One region of the Brevundimonas vancanneytii genome, then DNA from elsewhere that is predicted to be linked to it. Evidence: predicted binding sites of a transcription regulator. Region 1 holds the regulator's gene; each other region holds the start of a gene.
What was found. Region 1 encodes LexA, which represses DNA repair genes until DNA is damaged. Its sites were predicted from a motif close to ATGTTCNCNANNTGTTCT; they were not measured.

Region 1 (5,840 bases):
GACGGCCTGATCCAGCGGACGGCGGAAGCGCACCGTGTGCGGCTTGGTCAGATCGTCGACGCTCGGCTCCCGGTCGCGCCAGGGCGAGACGAAGTCGCGGCCTTCAGCCTTGGCCTGGTCGCGCAGGGCCGTGGTCTCGTCGGCAGTCAGGAAGTCGCGATAGGCGTGGCCGGTCGCCAGCAGTTCATTGACCACGTCGCGGTGGCGGTCGGCGCGGGCGAACTGGAAGACCGGCTCTTCGTCGCCGAACAGTTCGAGCCAGGACAGGCCGTCGAAGATGGCCTTCACCGCCTCGTCGGTCGAACGCTCGCGGTCGGTGTCCTCGATGCGGATCAGGAATTTGCCGCCGCGTCCCTTGGCGTACAGCCAGTTGAATAACGCGGTTCTCGCCCCGCCGATATGCAGGTAGCCTGTGGGCGAGGGGGCGAAGCGGGTGACGACGGTCGAGGAAGGGGAGGTCATAGAGGCAGGGTCCATAGGGCAGGGTCTTATACGCCCGCCCGTGGGGAAGCGAACCCTTGCGGCCCGGTTAATTGACAGTCTTTGCGATGACGTGCGGGCGCAGGCGGATCGCTGGCCCTTGTGGTCGTCCGTCTGTTTCGGCGCAGGGTGCGCCGCCTATTTCATGCTGAAGGATGAGCCGGCGACGTGGCCGCTGGCGGCGGCGGCCTTCGTGCTGCTCTGCATATGGATCGTCGGGCGGGCGCGGGGCTTGCCGCGTTGGGGGACTTTGCTTCTGTTGATGCTGGCCTGCTTCGGCGGCGGGCTGGCGGTCGCCAAGCTAAGGGCCGAGGCCGTGGCGGCGCCGATCGCGCCTGCGGACATGAAGCCTACGCAGCTTGAAGGCTGGGTCATGGATGTGGACTCGCCGGGCCAGAACGGCGCCCGCGTCGTCGTGGCGCCGGTGAAGGTGCGCGGACTGGCGCCTGAGGCGACGCCCGAGCGATTGCGGGTCACGGTGAAGGGGACGCCGCCGCCGCCCGGCGCGGCCATCCGCGTCTTCGGCATCCTGAATCCGCCGCCGCCCCCCGCTAGCCCCGGCGCCTATGACTTCGGCCGCAACGCCTATTTTCAGGGCATGGGCGGGACGCTGTTCGCCTTGGGGCCGACGCGCGCCGCCGATTTGGCGCCGCCGCCCTGGCGGGTGCGGATGGCGATGAAGATCAACGCCGTGCGCTACGCCCTGGCCGAGCGGATCGTGGCGCGGCTGGGCGAGCGGACCGGCGGGGTGGCGGCGGCCATGACCACGGGGCACGAGACCTGGATCCAGAGCCCGGACCTGGACGCCATGCGGGATTCGGGACTGGCGCATATCCTGTCGATCTCGGGCCTGCACATGGCGGTCGTGGGGGGCTTCGTCTTCTTCGCGGCGCGCCTGCTGGTCGCGGCCTGGCCGTGGCTGGCGTTGCGCGTTTCAGGCAAGAAGGTTGCGGCGATCGCGGGCCTGATCGCCGTTGGGACGTATCTGGTGATCTCAGGCGCGCCGCCCCCGGCCGAGCGGGCGGCGGTCACGGCCTCCATCGCCTTTCTGGCCGTCTTGACGGACCGGCAGGCGGTGACGATGCGGGCGCTGGCGGCGGCGGCCTTCGTCGTGCTGTTGCTGCGGCCCGAGGCCGTGGTGACGCCGGGGTTCCAGATGTCCTTCGCAGCGACGGCGGCCCTGGTGGCGCTGGTCGAGGTCTGGCCGCGCCGCATCCGAGAGTTCGCCGCGCCCTGGCCCATCGTCGCGGTGCAGCGGTTCGGCAGTTGGCTGCTGGCCGCCTGCGCCGCCAGCCTGGTGGCGGGTATGGCGACGGGGCCGTTCGCCATGCAGCATTTCAACCGCACGGCCGTCTATGGGCTGATCGCCAATCTGGCGACGGCGCCGCTGGCGGACTTCATCATGATGCCCGCGCTTGCGCTGGGCGCGGCGCTGGAGCCGTTGGGCCTGGGCGCGCCCTTCCTGTGGCTGGCGGGCAAGTCGGTGGATGTCATGCTGGCGATCGGCCATTGGGCGGCGGGGCTGCCCGGCGCGGTTCAGGCGATCCCCAGCGCCCCGGCGGCGGCCCTGCCGGTCGCCTTCCTGGGCATACTGTTCATGTGCCTGTGGCGCGGACGGTGGCGCTGGCTGGGCCTGCCGTTCGCGGCGGCGGTGCTGATCTGGCCGCGCCCGGCGCCGCCGGACGTCTGGATCGGCGACGGCGGAGCGAATGCGGCGTATCGGCAGGGGGAGCAGGCGGTCGTGATGCGGCCCGCGGTGCGCCAGTTCGCCAGCGACCTGTGGTCCCGGCGGCGGGGGCTGGAGGCGGTGGGGCGGCCGGGCGAAGGCTGGACCTGCAAACGCTCCTTCTGCGCGCCGGAGGGCGAGGAAGGCGTGCTGGCCCTGTGGTGGGGCAAGGCGTCGCCTAGCGAGGCGCAGATGGATCAGATGTGCCGCAGCGCCGGGGTGGTCAGCGTACGGGCCGTGGTCGCGGTCCTGCCGTCGTCATGCGAGGGGCGGCTGGTGCTGGACGGCGCGGATCATGCGCGCGGCGGCTCGGTGGAGTTGTGGCGCGATGAGGCCGGCGGCTGGCGCGCTCTGTGGGCGGCGGAAGTGCGGGGACGGCGGCCGTGGAGCGGGGCTCATCCCTAGCCGATCATCCCGGCGGACGCCGGGATCCAGTCAGAGCCGCACGTGCTGTCGTTGGCCAGATGAGGCTAGATTACAGGCAAACTTCCAGACGACCCGCTTGAAGCCAAAGCACTGGATCCCGGCGTCCGGCGGGACGAGCGGGGATGGGGGCCTCAGTGATAGCGGCGCAGCAGGCCGACCAACTTGCCCTGAACCTCGACCTGATCAGGGCCGAAGATGCGGGTCTCATAGGCGCTGTTGGCGGGCTCCAGCGCGATGGACTGGCCCTTCTTGCGCAGGCGTTTCAGCGTGGCTTCCTCGCCCTCGACCAGGGCGACGACGATCTCGCCGGAAGAGGCGTTCTCCATCCGCTTGATGATGACCGTGTCGCCGTCGAGGATGCCGGCCTCGATCATGGAGTCGCCCTCGATTTCGAGCAGGTAGTGCTCGCCTGCGCCCAGCATGGCTTCGGGGACGGGCAGGCGCTCGCGTTCGTGCTGGATGGCGGCGATGGGGGTGCCGGCGGCGATCTTGCCCAGCAGGGGCAGGTCACGCACGTCGTTGGCGGCCTCGGCGAAGGCGGGGCGAGGGTTCAGGCCGCCGCCCTGGATCACGTCAGGCTTGAAGGGCGCGCGTCCCTTGGCCGGGGCGGCGGTCGTCGCCTGTTCGGGCAGTTTGACCACTTCCAGCGCGCGGGCGCGGTGGGCGAGGCGACGGATGAAGCCGCGTTCCTCCAGCGCCGTGATCAGGCGGTGGATGCCGGACTTGGACGCCAGGTCCAGCGCCTCCTTCATCTCGTCGAAGGACGGCGAAACGCCCGTCTCCCGGATGCGCTCGTGAATGAACATCAGGAGTTCGTGCTGTTTCTTCGTGAGCATGGCGCAGAATCCAGAACAAGGCGTGAACCGTTGATGATGTTCTGTAAGTGTTCTGGTTAAAAGTCAACTAACGCCACGCTGAACCCCCGCGCCCGCCGCATGACGGGCGCGGGGCCGGGTCTTATTGCGCCGGAGCGGCCGGTGCGCCGTCCTTGTAGCGCGCGAACCATTCGATCATGGCGTTCATGCGGGCGGCGTTCTGGGACGGGCGGACGGCCAGGCTGTGGCCGACGCCGGGGATCTTCACCAGGGCCGTTGGCACGCCGCGCAGCTGCAGGGCGGTGTAGTACTGCTCCGACTCGCTGACGGGTGTGCGATAGTCCTCGTCGCCGACGACGACCATGGTCGGAGTCTTGACGTTGCCGACCAGCGATAGGGGGGACCGGCGCCAGTAGGCCTCCGGGTTCTCCCAAGGATATTCGCCGAACCAGTAGCGGGCGAAGAAGGCCGGGTTGTCGGCCGTCAGCACGAAGCTGGCCCAGTCGATGACCGGCTTCTGGACGACGGCCGCCTTGAAGCGGTCGGTCTTGCCGACGATCCAACTGGTCAGCACGCCGCCGCCCGAACCGCCGGTGACGAACAGCCTGTTCGGGTCGGCGATCCCCTGAGCGATGACGGCGTCGACGCTGCTGATCAGGTCGTCATAGTCGTTCGACGGATAGTTGTGGTGGATCAGGTTGGCGAACTCGTCCCCATAGGAGGTCGAGCCGCGCGGGTTGACCGACAGCACCGCATAGCCCGCAGCGGCGAACAACTGGTTGTCGGTGGCGAAGTGGGGGCCGTAGGCGGCGAACGGGCCGCCGTGGATTTCCAGCACCAGCGGATAGCGCTGGCCCTCGACATAGTCGGCCGGCAGGGTCAGCCAGCTTTCGACCGCGCGTTGATCGTGGGAGGAGGCGACCTGGATGCGGCGCACCTCGCCCAGCCGGCGGGCGCTGAGGAAGTCGGCGTTCAGGCGGGTCAGCTGGGTGCTGCGGCCGCCCTTCAGGACGTGGACGTCGGCCGGACGCGCAGGCGTGCCGCGCGTATAGGCGATGGCGCCGTCGTCGGCCACGGTGAAGCCGCCGCCGGTGTAGGGGCGGCCGAAGTCGTCGCCGGTCAGATCCTCGATCAGGGTGGTGACGGCGCCGTCCATCGACACGCGGGCGACCTTGGTGCGGCCCTGATCGTCATAGGCGACGTAGACTGAGCGGCCGTCGCGGCTCCACACCGGAGACTGGACCGAGCGGTCGAGGCTCTCGGTCAGGGCGCGGCTGTTCGAGCCGTCGGCGTCCATCACATAGAGGCGGGTGTTGTGATAGCCCATCCGCTTGTCGTCATAGCCCAGGTAGGCGATGCGGCGGCCGTCGGGCGAGGCGACGGGCGCATTGTCAGGCCCGGCGCGGCTGGTCAGGGCGGTCAGGCCGCCGGTCTGGACATCCAGGGCGAAGACTTCGCTGTCGGCGGCTTCGCGCTGCCAGTCGGGGCGACGGTTGGCGCTGAGGTAGAGGGTGCGGGAATCGGCCGACCAGGACAGGCCGCCGCCGTGGTGGAAGTCGCCGTGCGTCAGCTGGCGCGCGCCGCCGCCCTGAGACCCGACGACGAAGACGTGGCGGAAGCCGGGCTTCAGATAGCCCTGGCCGTCGGAGCGGTAGGAGACGCTGTCGATGATCTCCAGCGGCGGCGCCCACTGGGCGCCCTCGGGCTTGGCCAGGGGCGAGCCGATCTTGGGTTTCTCGCCGGGGACCAGGACGGAATAGGCCAACTGCTCGCCGTTGGGCGACCAGCTGACGCTGGACGGGGTGTTGGGCAGGTTGGTGACGCGGACCGATTCACCCGACGCCATCCAGCGCACGAACAACTGGGGCGCGCCGCCCTCGGCGCTGGAGATGTAGGACAGGCGCGTACCATCCGGCGACCAGCGCGGCTGGCGATGTGAACCGACCGAGGCGACCAGGGGCGAATGACGGCCGGTCTTCACGTCGATCAGCCAGATGGTCGGGCGCATCCGGTCGGTCATGATGTCGGCCGTCTGGCGGACATAGGCGATCTGCCCGCCGTCTGGACTGATCTGGGCGTCGGAGGCGACCTCCATGCCGAACAGGTCTTGCGCGGTGAACAGGCCGCGGTCGGCGGTCGGCAGGCTGGGCGCGGCGGCTGGCTGGACGGCGGTTTGCGCCATCGCGGGCGCGTGGGCGCTGAGGATCAGGGCGCAGGCCGCCCAGGCGAACTTGTTCATATGAAACCCCCTCTGGTTTGGAGGGATCATAGAAAGGCGCGAGGGGGCGGCAAGATAGGGAAAGGGCCGCCGGAACGAATCCGGCGGCCCTTTTTCATTCGTGTTCCGAAGAAAAGTCAGAACTTGAAGCTGGCCCGCAGCAGCAGGGTGTAGC
Region 2 (5,840 bases), 1.6 Mb from region 1:
GGCCGAACGCTTCTTCAGCGCCTCGCTGGTCCGACTCGCCAAAGCCCGTGCCGATTTCACGTCCACGGTCGAGGATGACATAGCGGGCCTCTCGGCCCTTTCGTTCGCGCAGATAGAGGCGCGGGGGTTGGGCGGGACGCGGCACAGTTCCCTCATCGCTTCGATGGCGGCCAGAGTGGTGAAATCCTTGTTGCCGATCCGCTCGATGACCAGGCGCCCCCGGCTGGCCTCCAACCGCAGGGTGCGCACCGAGACGGAGCCGTCAGGAAAGGCGAGACGCGCCGCCACAGTCAGGCGAAGCGGGGGTCGAAGACGTGATGGCGTCAGACCTGCGGTCGTGAAGATAACGCTCTACATGGGGCAAAACAGCGAACTCGATCGTCAAAGACGACAATCGCTAGAGGCGACCGGCGGGATACCGGGACAGACACCCCAACGGGTGTCATTTGTCGTCGCCGCCCATATATACCGAACAGCGTTCCGATCGCAACAAGAAAAATCGCTTATCTTGTTGTTTTTGTTAAGAAATGATATGCGCACATCAACAGATCACGTCCTCTGATCTTTCCGCATCCAGTCCGCAGCGACGAAGGCCTTGTCCAGAAAGACCGCCACCTTCTCCCATTCGGCGCCTGCACGACCGCCTTGCGCAGCCTTCCGGCGCACCTCCGCCAGAAGCTCCTCCCGTTCGATATAGGCCGCGATCTTTTCCAGGTCAGGTCGACGCGGCGGGAGCGCCGACTGAGCGCGCTCCCTGGCCTGCTCCTGCGTACAGGCGCCCTTGAGGCGATTGGCCCGGTCGCTGATAACGCGAACATTCCCGCGCACATAGCCCAGGGCAGGCCTGATGCGGTCCAGCGAAGGCGATCCGCTCGATCGTTGAGAACCTGCCGCCAGCGGCATGCCGAACACAGGGCAAACCGGCGGCACCACCACGTCGCTACGGCGCAGGTTGAACGGAAGGCCTAGACGCGCCGCCCTTTCCCGCGCCCGCTCCAGCAAGGCCGCAACCGGATCGCGGCGACGTCGCTGGCGCATATAGGCGCTCATATAGAGGGCGTTGCAGCGCCGACATTTCGCGCGCTTCAACTGCGCTCCGTGAATGGGACAATTCAATTCGAATTGGTTCTTCATGGACAGATAAGACTCTACGTTGATAATGAGTCCATGAATTCAAAATGAGTCTAAAGAGTCAAATTTAATTATGAAGACACCTCGAGCGCGCTCCCCCAATCATCCGACAGGCGCCCAGCTGCGCGGCGCCCGAGGCCTTCTGAATCTGTCGGTCCTGGACCTGTCGGAGCGCACAGGGCTGGCCGTCAACACCATCAAGCGCGCCGAAGCGACGAACGACTTCGCGCCGATCAACCGCGCAAACGCCAACCTGTTGGTCACAGTGCTTCAAAACTTGGGGGTGGTTTTTTTGCCCGCTGACGACACGATTGGGGCAGGCGTTCGGCTGGAGGCTTCAGACACGCCCGCGTTTGCACGACGTCGAAGTGGGGAGCGAGGCCAACCAAACGCCAGAATCGGTCGTTGTCGATAACCGTATTGAGCCTTGCCTCCCGCTTCGCTTGACTCCCCCAGGGGGTTGGCGCGCATATAGAACAAATGAGGAACATTTGTTCACAGCCTGACGCTTTGACAGCGCTGAAGACGCGCCTGGAGGCCCTGGATCGGGCCGGCGGTCGTCGCGTCGGCGCGGGCGTGCGCGCGGGAAGCGACGACGCCTCTGCCCCGCTGGCCACGGGCGTTCTGCATGATCTCTACGCCTCCGCGCCCGCCGATGCCGTGGCGGTCAACGCCTTCGGGCTGGGCATGGCGCTGCGGGCGGCGGCGGGGCGGCCCATCGTCTGGGGCCTGCATGAGATGATGGCCCAGGAGGCGGGACGGCCGCACGGGCCGGGCTTGCATGAGATGGGCCTGTCGCCGCGCGACCTGCTGCTGGTGCGGACGCGCGACGTGCAGACCCTGCTGGCCGTCGGCGAAGAAGCCCTGCGCAGTCCCGCCGTGGGCGCCGTGCTGTTGAGCGCCTGGGGCGAGGCCAAGGCCTTCACCCTGACGGCCAGCCGGCGACTGGCGCTGGCGGCCGAGACGGGCGGCGCGACCCTGTTCCTGGCCCGGGCGGGGGCCCTGCCCTGTCCCAGCGCGGCCGAGACCCGCTGGTCGGTGGCGTCCTGCGCGTCAGAACCTCTGGAAGGCGGAGCGCCGGGACGGCCGTCTTTTTCGGCGACCCTGCTGCGGCGGCGCGGCGGCGGGGCGATCGGGACCTGGATCATGGAGTGGGATCGTGAACAGCGAACCTTCCGCCCGCCCGCGCCGCTATCTGGCGGTCTGGTTCCCATGGCTGCCCAGCGACCGGCTGCGGCGTCAGGAGCAGCGGGACGACGCGCCGCCTGAGGATGCGCCCCCCGTCGTCCTGGCCGAGAAGATCAAGGGCGCGCTGCGGCTAGCGGCCGTCGATCCAGCGGCGGCGCGGATGGGGCTGACCCCCGGCCTGGCCCTGGCCGACGCGCGGGCGCGGACCCCCGCCTTGCGCGTCGTCGCCCATCGACCGGATCTCGACGACGCTCTGCTGGGGCGGGTGCTGGAGGATTTCGGCCGCTTCACCCCCATGATCGCGCTCGATCCGCCGCACGGCCTGATGCTGGACGTGACCGGCTGCGCCCACCTGTTCGGCGGAGAGACAGGCCTGATGCGGACGGTCCAGGCGCGGGCCGAACGCGCCGGACTCAAAATCCGGTGCGCACTGGCCGGCACGCCCCAGATCGCGCGCGCGCTGGCCCGCTTTGGACCCGGCGGTCGGTTCGAGCCCGGGCAGGACCGCGCCGTCGCGCGCCGCTTGCCGGTCGCCGCCCTGGAGTTATCGGACAAGGAGGACGAGGCCCTGCGCCGTCTGGGCCTGAAACGGCTGGCCGATCTGGACGACCGGCCCCGCGCGCCCCTGGCCGCCCGTTTCGGCGCCGACTTCCCGACCCGACTGGCGCGGGTTCTGGGCGACGAAGACATGCGCATCACCCCGTATCGGCCTCCCGCACCCGTGGTCGTCGATCGCGTCTTCTTCGAGCCAATCTCGGCGCCCGAGGACGTGGAGCGGGTTTTGTCCGACCTGCTGGTCGAGACCATGGACAGGCTGGATCAGACGGGCCTGGGCGGCCGCGCCTTCGAGGCCGCCTTCTATCGCGTGGACGGCGAGACGCGCCGCATCGTCGTCCGCACCGGCCGTCCGACCCGCGACGCCCCTGCGACGCTGCGGCTGTTCCGCGAGCGGATGGCGGCCCTGGCCGCCCCGCTGGACCCCGGCTTCGGCTTCGATCAGATGCGGATGTCCGTGCCCTGGACCCAGGCTTTGGCTCCGACCCAGCAGGGACTGGAACGCGAGACGCCCGGCGAGGAGGCCTTCAGCCACCTGATCGACCGGCTGACCGCGCGTCTGGGACCGGAGGCCGTGCTGCGCTTCGAGCCTTTCGCCTCGCACATTCCCGAACGCGCGGCGCGGCTGGTCCCGGCCGCCGCCCGTCATGGCGACGAGACCTGGACCGATCTCGATCCCGACGATCCGCCCTTGCGGCCCCTGCAGATGTTCGACCCGCCCCAGCCGGTCGAAACCCTGGCGGAGGTGCCCGACGGCTATCCGCTGAAGTTCCGCTGGCGTCGCGTCCTGCACGAGGTGACGCGCGCAGAAGGGCCCGAGCGGATCAGCGGCGAATGGTGGCGCGCGCCGGGCCAGCGCACCCGCGACTACTACCGGGTCGAGGATCGGGACGGCCGTCGCTTCTGGCTGTTCCGCCAGGGCCTCTATGGCGAGACGCCCGAGCCGCGCTGGTTCATCCACGGCCTGTTCGCATGAGGAGGCTCGATCCTTGCGGCGCCTACGCCGAGCTGGCGACGGCCAGCAACTTCTCCTTCCTGCGCGGCGCCTCGCATCCCAAGGACCTGGTGCTGACGGCGATCCTGCGCGGCCACGCCGGACTGGGGCTGGCCGATCGCAACACCGTGGCGGGCGTGGTGAGGGCCTGGAGCGCGCTGAAGGAGATACGCGTCGAGGGCCTGGCCCCGCCGGACAGGATGCGCGACGGCGGCAGCCCCGGCGAGATCGCCTTCATCGAGGACCCGCTGAACGATCCGGCCCTGTCCGAAGAGGTGAAGCGTCGCGCGGCGGACTTTCGCCTGCTGAGCGGGGCGCGGTTGGTTTTCAACGACGGGACGCCGGACGTCATCGCCTATCCGGAGACACGGGCGGGCTGGGGGCGGCTGACGCGCCTGCTGACCCTGGGCAACAGACGGGCGAAGAAGGGGGAGTGCGAGATCGGCCTGCGCGACCTGCTGGTCGATCCTGAGGACCTGCTGCTGATCCTCGTCCCGCCGGATCGGCTGACGGGGCTGGAAGAGGTGTTGGCCCGCATGAACGCGGCGGCGCCGGGCGCAGTCTGGCTGGGCGCCGCCCTGCACAGGCGCGGCGACGACCGGCGCCGGCTGGCCCGGCTCAAGGCCATGGCGGAGCGGGTGGAGGTCCCCTTGCTGGCGCTCAACGATGTCCTCTACGCCGCCCCTGAAGACCGCGATCTGCAGGACGTCCTGACCTGCATCCGCGAAGGCGCGACCATCGAAACCGCCGGCCGTCGGCTGGAGGCCAACGCCGAGCGCTGGCTGAAGCCCGAGGACGAAATGGCCCGCCTGTTCAAAGATGCGCCAGAGGCGGTGAACGAAACGACCGCCTTCCTGTCGCGCGCGACCTTCGATCTGAGCAACCTGAAGTATGAATACCCTGAGGAGCCCGTACCGCCCGGCGAAACACCTCAGGGCTGGCTGGAAGAACTGGTGCGTCGCCGCACCCTCCTCCGTTATCCGGACGGCGCGCCGCCCAAGGTCACGACCCTGCTTGCGAAGGAGCTGGCCTTCATCGCCGAGCGCAGCCTGGCCCCCTATTTCCTGACCATCCACGACATCGTCCGTACGGCCGAGAACAAGGGCATCCTGTGCCAGGGGCGCGGATCGGCCGCCAACTCGGCGGTCTGCTACGTCCTGGGGATCACCAGCGTCGATCCGGCCTGCCACGACCTGTTGTTCGAGCGGTTCCTGTCCTCCAACCGCGACGAGCCGCCCGACATCGACGTCGACTTCGAGCACGAGCGGCGCGAGGAGATCATCCAATACATCTATGAGCGCTATGGCCGGCATCGCGCCGGCATCGCCGCCACCGTCATCCGCTATCGCCCCGCAGCGCCATCCGCGAGGTGGGAAAGGTCCTGGGCCTGACCGAGGACGTCACCGCGCGCCTGGCCTCGACCCAGTGGGGCAATTGGGGCTCCGAGATCAGCGGCCGCCAGATCGAACAGGCCGGTCTGGACGCCGCCAATCCGATGGTCGATCGCGCCGTGCGCATGGCCACGCGCCTGCTCGGCTTTCCGCGCCATCTGTCTCAACACGTCGGCGGCTTCGTCCTGACCCAGGGACGGTTGGACGAAACTGTCCCCATCGGCAACGCCGCCATGGCGGAGCGCACCTTCATCGAATGGGACAAGGACGACATCGACGCCCTGGGCCTGATGAAGGTCGACGTACTGGCCTTGGGGATGCTGACCTGCATCCGTAAGGCCTTCGACCTGATGAAAGCCCATTCAGGCGTCGAGCACGACCTCGCCTCCGTCCCGCCGGAGGAACCCCAGGTCTACGACATGCTGTGCCGGGGCCAGTCCATCGGCGTCTTCCAGGTCGAGAGCCGCGCCCAGATCAACATGCTGCCGCGGCTGAGGCCGCGAGAGTTCTACGATCTGGTGATTCAGGTTGCCATCGTCCGCCCCGGTCCGATCCAGGGGGACATGGTCCATCCCTACCTG
Region 3 (5,840 bases), 1.4 Mb from region 1:
CGAGCGGAGCCGACTGCACCTTCTCGTGGCCGTCGGCGGCGAAGTAGTCGAGGAAGGTGGAACGGATCTGCTTCAGGCTGGTCATGGGCGTATCGCTCTGGAACTCGGGCGCGCGGGAGGAAATATCGGAACCGGCGTCATATAGGGATTTTGCGCCGAACGCATCACTGGCGCGTGATCCTGCGGGCGCGGGCGCGTTTTTAGGGCCAGGAGCGCTTTAATCGTGCAGGCGATGCGGCGAGACGATCAGGCCGTCCTCGTCAGCGTAGAGCCAGTCGCCGGGGGTGAAGATGACGCCGCCGAAGGCGGTGGGGATGTCGATCTCGCCGATGGCGTCGCGGTCCGCGCGCAGGGGAACGGTTCCAAGCGCTTTGACGCCGACGTTCATGGTGTTGATGACGGCTGTGTCGCGCACGGCGCCGTGGACGACGATCCCGGCCCAGCCGTTGTCGATGGCCAGCTTCGCCAGATTGTCGCCGACTAGGGCGCGTTTGAGCGAACCGCCGCCGTTGACGACCAGGACCGCGCCTTGGCCGGGGCGCTCCAGCGTCTGGCGGACCAGGGCGTTGTCGTCCAGCACGCTGAGGGTGCGGATCGGGCCGTGGAAGGCCGCGACCTGGCCGAAGCTGCGGAAGAGAGTCTGGCAGACCTTCACCACGTCGGAGTGGGCGTCGCAGAGGTCGGCGGTGGCGGGGCTGGTCATGAGGAGGCTCCGGTTCTTTGCGCGAAGCTTGCCCGTTGGCGGTCATGGGAAACAAGGCCCTTGAGCGGAGATTGAGGCGGGATAAAAAAAGAGGCCCGCCCGACGCAGGTCGGGCGGGCCGGTCTCCGTCCGACCGGCCCCGCGGGGTCGGTAGGCGGGTCGCGAGGCGGCGAACGGAGAAGCTCTGGTCGTCAGGACGCCTCTTGCCTTCTGCCGTCATCCTCGGGCTTGACCCGAGGATCGGATCGTCAGCGCGATCACGGCTGGAACGGAAGAGGACGCTGCCTGGCTGGATCCTCGGGTCAAGCCCGAGGATGACGGCGTTTAGGTGATGGGACGGATCAGCCCTCCAGATCCTGACCTTCGTCCGGCTCGGGCGCGCCCAGCATGTCGTCGGCGATCTTGGCCGTGGACTGGCGGACCGCCTTTTCGATGGCGAGGGCCATGTCGGGGTTGTTTTTCAGGAACTCCTTGGCGTTCTCGCGACCCTGACCGATGCGGGTGGAGTCGTAGGAGAACCACGAACCCGACTTCTCGATGATGTTGGCCTTGACCCCTAGGTCGATGATCTCGCCGATCTTGGAGATGCCTTCGCCGTACATGATGTCGAAGATGACCTCGCGGAACGGCGGGGCGACCTTGTTCTTGACCACCTTGACGCGGGTGGTGTTGCCGACCACCTCGTCGCGGTTCTTGATCGCGCCGGTGCGGCGGATGTCCAGGCGCACCGAGGCGTAGAACTTCAGCGCATTGCCGCCCGTCGTCGTTTCCGGCGAACCGTACATGACGCCGATCTTGTGACGGATCTGGTTGATGAACAGGACGATGCACTTCGACTTGGAGATGGAGGCCGTCAGCTTACGCAGGGCCTGCGACATCAGGCGGGCCTGAAGGCCGGGCAGGCTGTCGCCCATCTCGCCCTCGATCTCAGCGCGGGGCGTCAGGGCGGCGACGGAGTCGACCACCACGATGTCCACGGCGCCCGAGCGCACCAGGGTGTCGACGATCTCCAGCGCCTGTTCGCCGGCATCGGGCTGCGACACCAGAAGGTCGTCGAGGTTGACGCCCAATTTCTGAGCGTAGACCGGGTCCAGCGCGTGTTCGGCGTCGACGAAGGCGGCCACGCCGCCCTTCTTCTGGACCTCGGCCACGGTGTGCAGGGCCAGGGTCGTCTTGCCCGAGGATTCGGGGCCGAACACCTCGATCACCCGGCCGACCGGCAGGCCGCCGATGCCGAGCGCCATGTCGAGACCCAGAGAGCCGGTCGAGACGCTTTCGATCTCGGCCACCTGTCCGGCCTTGCCCAGTTTCATGACCGAGCCCTTGCCGAAGGCGCGATCGATCTGCGCGATCGCCGCCTCTAGAGCGCGTTGTTTGTCGCCGTCTTCTTTACCCACGAGCTTCAGTGCCGCCTGTGACATTGGTTTTCTCTCCCTTGCCATGATTCCCATCTGACTTCGGGAGAGACCCGCCACGGACCCGCTCCCTCGTTGAGCCGGACTATGGACACGGTTTGTTCCTGTTCGCAAGATGTTCTCATGAACTGAACGAGAACATTTATCGCGATGCGACCGATTTAGTCGTAAGTTTACCGCCAGAAGCGCCGGGCGCGGGACAGGCGGGCGAAGGCGCTGCTTGAGGCGAGCAGCAGGACGGGGGCGCTCTGTTCGCGGCGGCCGATCAGGCGTCCGGCGGTGAAGGCGATCTCGGGAGAGGTCAGCCGGGCCTCGGCGGGGATGCGGTCGCGCGCCACGGCCAGGTCGTTGAGGGCGCCGAACGCGTCCTGGACCTGCTCCAGACCTGCGCGGAAACGCCGCTCGCGGCCGGGGCGGTCGAACAGGCCGGCGAAGAACTCGGCCGCATAGCGCAGACGCTTGACGCGGATGCGCAGACGGTGGCGACCGGCGACGTCCAACTGGTCCAGGCGTCGCCCGCCGCGCCGCACGCGCCGGCTCAATCGCTCCAGAGCCTCGGCGGCGAAGGCGGCGACGGGCCGTTGTCGGCGCCAGGCGCGCACGGGGTCAGGATCGGTCCGCCAGGCGCCGGTCTCGATCCAGGCCAGGGTCTCGAACATCAGGGCGGCGTAGCGCGGCGAATCGATCGCCGCCATCGCCCGGCGATAGGCGCCGCTGCGGGCCGCCAGCAGTCGCAGGCCCAGGGGGGCGAGGTCGGGGTCGGGCGTTTCGAGCGCGGCGGGGTGGAAGACGTCGCGGATGAAGACGTCCAGATCGCGCGCGGCGTCGGTCTCATGCGCCAGCCATTTCAGCTCGGCGACGACGGGGGCGGCGTCCTCGCCCAGCAGGGGGGCGAACACGGACAGGGCGGCGCGCAGGCGGCGTAGGCCCACGCGCAGCTGATGCAGGGCCTCGGGCCGCCGCACCCGGCGCAGCAGTTCGGCGTTGGCCGAGACCTGGCCCAAGGCGGCCAGGGCCGTGCGGCGCAGGGCGGCCTCGGCGCTCAGGGCGCGCGGCAGGGGATCGACGCGGGCGAAACGGGGCGCGCGCTCCGACCCCTCGGCCAGGCGCCAGCCGCGCTCGGCCTTGCTCTCGAACAGGGGGACCAGGGCGACGTCGGCCGAAAGGCGCCGGGCCAGGGCGAACAGGGCCTGGGGCGGGCCGTCCTTCAGCTCCAGTTCGAGTTCGCGCAAGGGCTCGACGCGGCCGCCCGCCGACAGCTCGCCCTCGTCATAGGCGGCCTCGATCACGGCGCCCTCGAAGGCGACCAGCCGGGCGCGGCGACGCACCGTGCTGGCGAAGCGGGGCGACAGGTTGCGGCGGCGGCCCTTCAGCAGGGCGGCGGCGGGCGTCGTCTTGACGGCCCGCCAGTCCAGGGCCTCGCTGGAGACGGGCGTCTCCCATTCGGCGCGGTTGAGGACGTCGCCGCCGGTCTGGCCCTTCAGGGTCTGGACGAAGCCGCGGCCGGTTGCGCGCACGCGCAGGCCCCAGCCGGCGCGGCGCAGCGCCTGATCCGGCGTGTCGAAATAGACGGAGCGCAGGCTTTGCATGCTGTCCTCGCCCGCCAGGGCCGGGTGGGCGGCCAGGCGCGCGGCGGCGCCGGGGCCGAGCCGGAACTTGAGTTCGATTTCCTGCGCCATTTCCTGGGCCATGCCGGACATGACGTCATTGTGCGCCCATCCCGGCGCGGGTCCAAGACGACGAAAATGATCCAACGGCCAAGCTCGTGCGTTAGGAGCGGATGACTGATCTTCAGACCGCCCAAACCGTCCCGCCCGCCGAGCCGGCCAAGCCCGCCGTCCTGACCATCCGCAACGCGCGCATGGGCGACGTCGCCGGGATCAACGCCCTGGTCGAGCGGGTCTACAAGGACATGCCGCCCTATACGCCGGGGATGCTGCGCGGCCAGATCGCCACCTATCCCGACGGCCAGTTCGTGGTCGAGTTCGAGGGCGAGATCGTCGGCTACGCCGCCAGCTTCCGCATCGACGAGGCCTCGGCCATGGGGCCGCACAGCTGGGACGAGATCACCGGCGGGGGCTATGCGGCGCGACACGATCCGGCGGGCGCGTGGCTGTACGGGATGGAGGTCTGCGTCGACCCCGCCCGACGTCGCCTGCGCATCGGCCAGCGCCTGTACGACGCGCGCCGCGACTTGTGCGAGGCGCAGAACCTGAAGGGCGTCGTGTTCGGCGGCCGGATGCCGGGCCTTTCGCGCCGCCGAGCCGCCTATCCCGACCCGAACGCCTATGTCGAGGCGGTGCGCGACCGCAAGGTGAAGGATCCGATCATGGCCTTTCACCAGCGTTCGGGGTTCGAGCCGGCGGGGGTGCTGCTGAACTATCTGCCGTCGGACAAGGCGTCGTTGGGCCATGCGGCGCGCTGGGTCTGGCGCAACCCCTACTATGTCGAGGCGACGGGCAAGGGGGCGGCCTTTGCGGTGAAGGAGACGGTGCGCGTCGCCACCGTCCAGCTGCAGATGCGCAAGGTCGAGAGCTTCCGCGAGTTCATGGACAACGTCGAATATTTCGTCGACGTGGGATCGGACTATCGCGCCGACTTCGTGGTCTTCCCCGAGCTGTTCACGCTTCAGCTGCTGTCGCTGGAGACGAAGAAGCTGACGCCTGCGGAATCGATCGAGGCCCTGACCCGCTACACGCCGCGCTTCGTCGAGGCGATGCGCGAGCTGGCGGTCGGCTACAACGTCAACATCATCGGCGGCTCGCACCCGACGCGGACCGAGGACGGCGAGATCCAGAATGTCGCCTACGTCTTCCTGCGCGACGGTTCGGTGCATGAGCAGGAGAAGATCCACCCGACCCCGAACGAGCGGCACTGGTGGAACATCAAGGGCGGCGACCGCGTCCACGCCATCCCCACCGACTGCGGGCCGATCGGGGTGATGATCTGCTACGATTCCGAGTTCCCCGAACTGGCGCGGCGTCTGGCGGACGAGGGGGCGCGCATCCTGTTCACCCCCTTTTGCACCGACAACCGCCAGGGCTATCTGCGCGTGCGGTACTGCTCTCAGGCGCGGGCGATCGAGAACCAGTGCTACGTCGTCCTGTCGGGCAATGTCGGCAACCTGCCCAACGTCGAGAACATGGACATCCAGTATGCGCAGTCCTGCATCCTGACGCCGTGCGACTTTCCCTTCGCGCGCGACGGGGTGGCGGCCGAGGCCAGCGAGAACGTCGAGACGGTGACGGTGGCGGACCTGGACCTGTCCGATCTGGCCTGGGCCAAGGCGCAGGGGACGGTGCGGAACCTGCGCGACCGCCGGTTCGATCTCTACAAGACGGTGTGGACGGACGGGGGCTGACCTTACCCCTGCTCGTCCCGGCGGAGGCCGGGATCCAGTGAGAGCGCGCGCACAGGACTTGCCTATTCAGGCCGCGCGTTTGAGGCCAAAGCACTGGGCCCCGGCGTCCGCCGGGACGAGCGGTGATTTCGTGACAGGCCTTCTATTCCGGCCGCCGCGCCGGGCTGTCCCGGAACCGGGGTGCAGGCGCGGGCTGCACCACGCCCTGCGCGGTGACGAAGGCCTCGCGGGCGCGGTTGTGCGGGTGGTCGGGCGCCTCGGTCATGGACAGGACGGGGGCGACGCAGGCTCTTTGCGCGTCGGGATCGCTGCACCAGTCGTCGCGGGTGCGGGTGCGGAAGACGGCGGCCAGCTTGTCCTT

Region 2: the regulator LexA is predicted to act here: its motif matches at 1,605-1,622, upstream of FGL25_RS01605 (ImuA family protein).
Region 3: the regulator LexA is predicted to act here: its motif matches at 2,223-2,240, upstream of recA (recombinase RecA).

What each region holds. Positions count from the first base shown of each region.
Region 1 covers NZ_LR588407.1:1,877,579-1,883,418, reverse strand. The annotation lists gene gltX (glutamate--tRNA ligase) at 1-462, opposite strand, end outside; gene FGL25_RS09265 (ComEC/Rec2 family competence protein) at 581-2,611, shown strand; gene lexA (transcriptional repressor LexA) at 2,764-3,468, opposite strand; gene FGL25_RS09255 (S9 family peptidase) at 3,590-5,686, opposite strand; gene FGL25_RS09250 (autotransporter outer membrane beta-barrel domain-containing protein) at 5,803-5,840, opposite strand, start outside.
Region 2 covers NZ_LR588407.1:323,377-329,216, reverse strand. The annotation lists gene FGL25_RS01615 (hypothetical protein) at 550-1,089, opposite strand; gene FGL25_RS01605 (ImuA family protein) at 1,642-2,400, shown strand; gene FGL25_RS01600 (Y-family DNA polymerase) at 2,291-3,850, shown strand; partial or broken gene FGL25_RS18070 (error-prone DNA polymerase) at 3,847-5,840, shown strand, end outside.
Region 3 covers NZ_LR588407.1:473,126-478,965, forward strand. The annotation lists gene alaS (alanine--tRNA ligase) at 1-85, opposite strand, end outside; gene rraA (ribonuclease E activity regulator RraA) at 218-703, opposite strand; gene recA (recombinase RecA) at 1,045-2,124, opposite strand; gene FGL25_RS02345 (CYTH and CHAD domain-containing protein) at 2,292-3,818, opposite strand; gene FGL25_RS02350 (bifunctional GNAT family N-acetyltransferase/carbon-nitrogen hydrolase family protein) at 3,899-5,479, shown strand; gene FGL25_RS02355 (CaiB/BaiF CoA transferase family protein) at 5,622-5,840, opposite strand, start outside.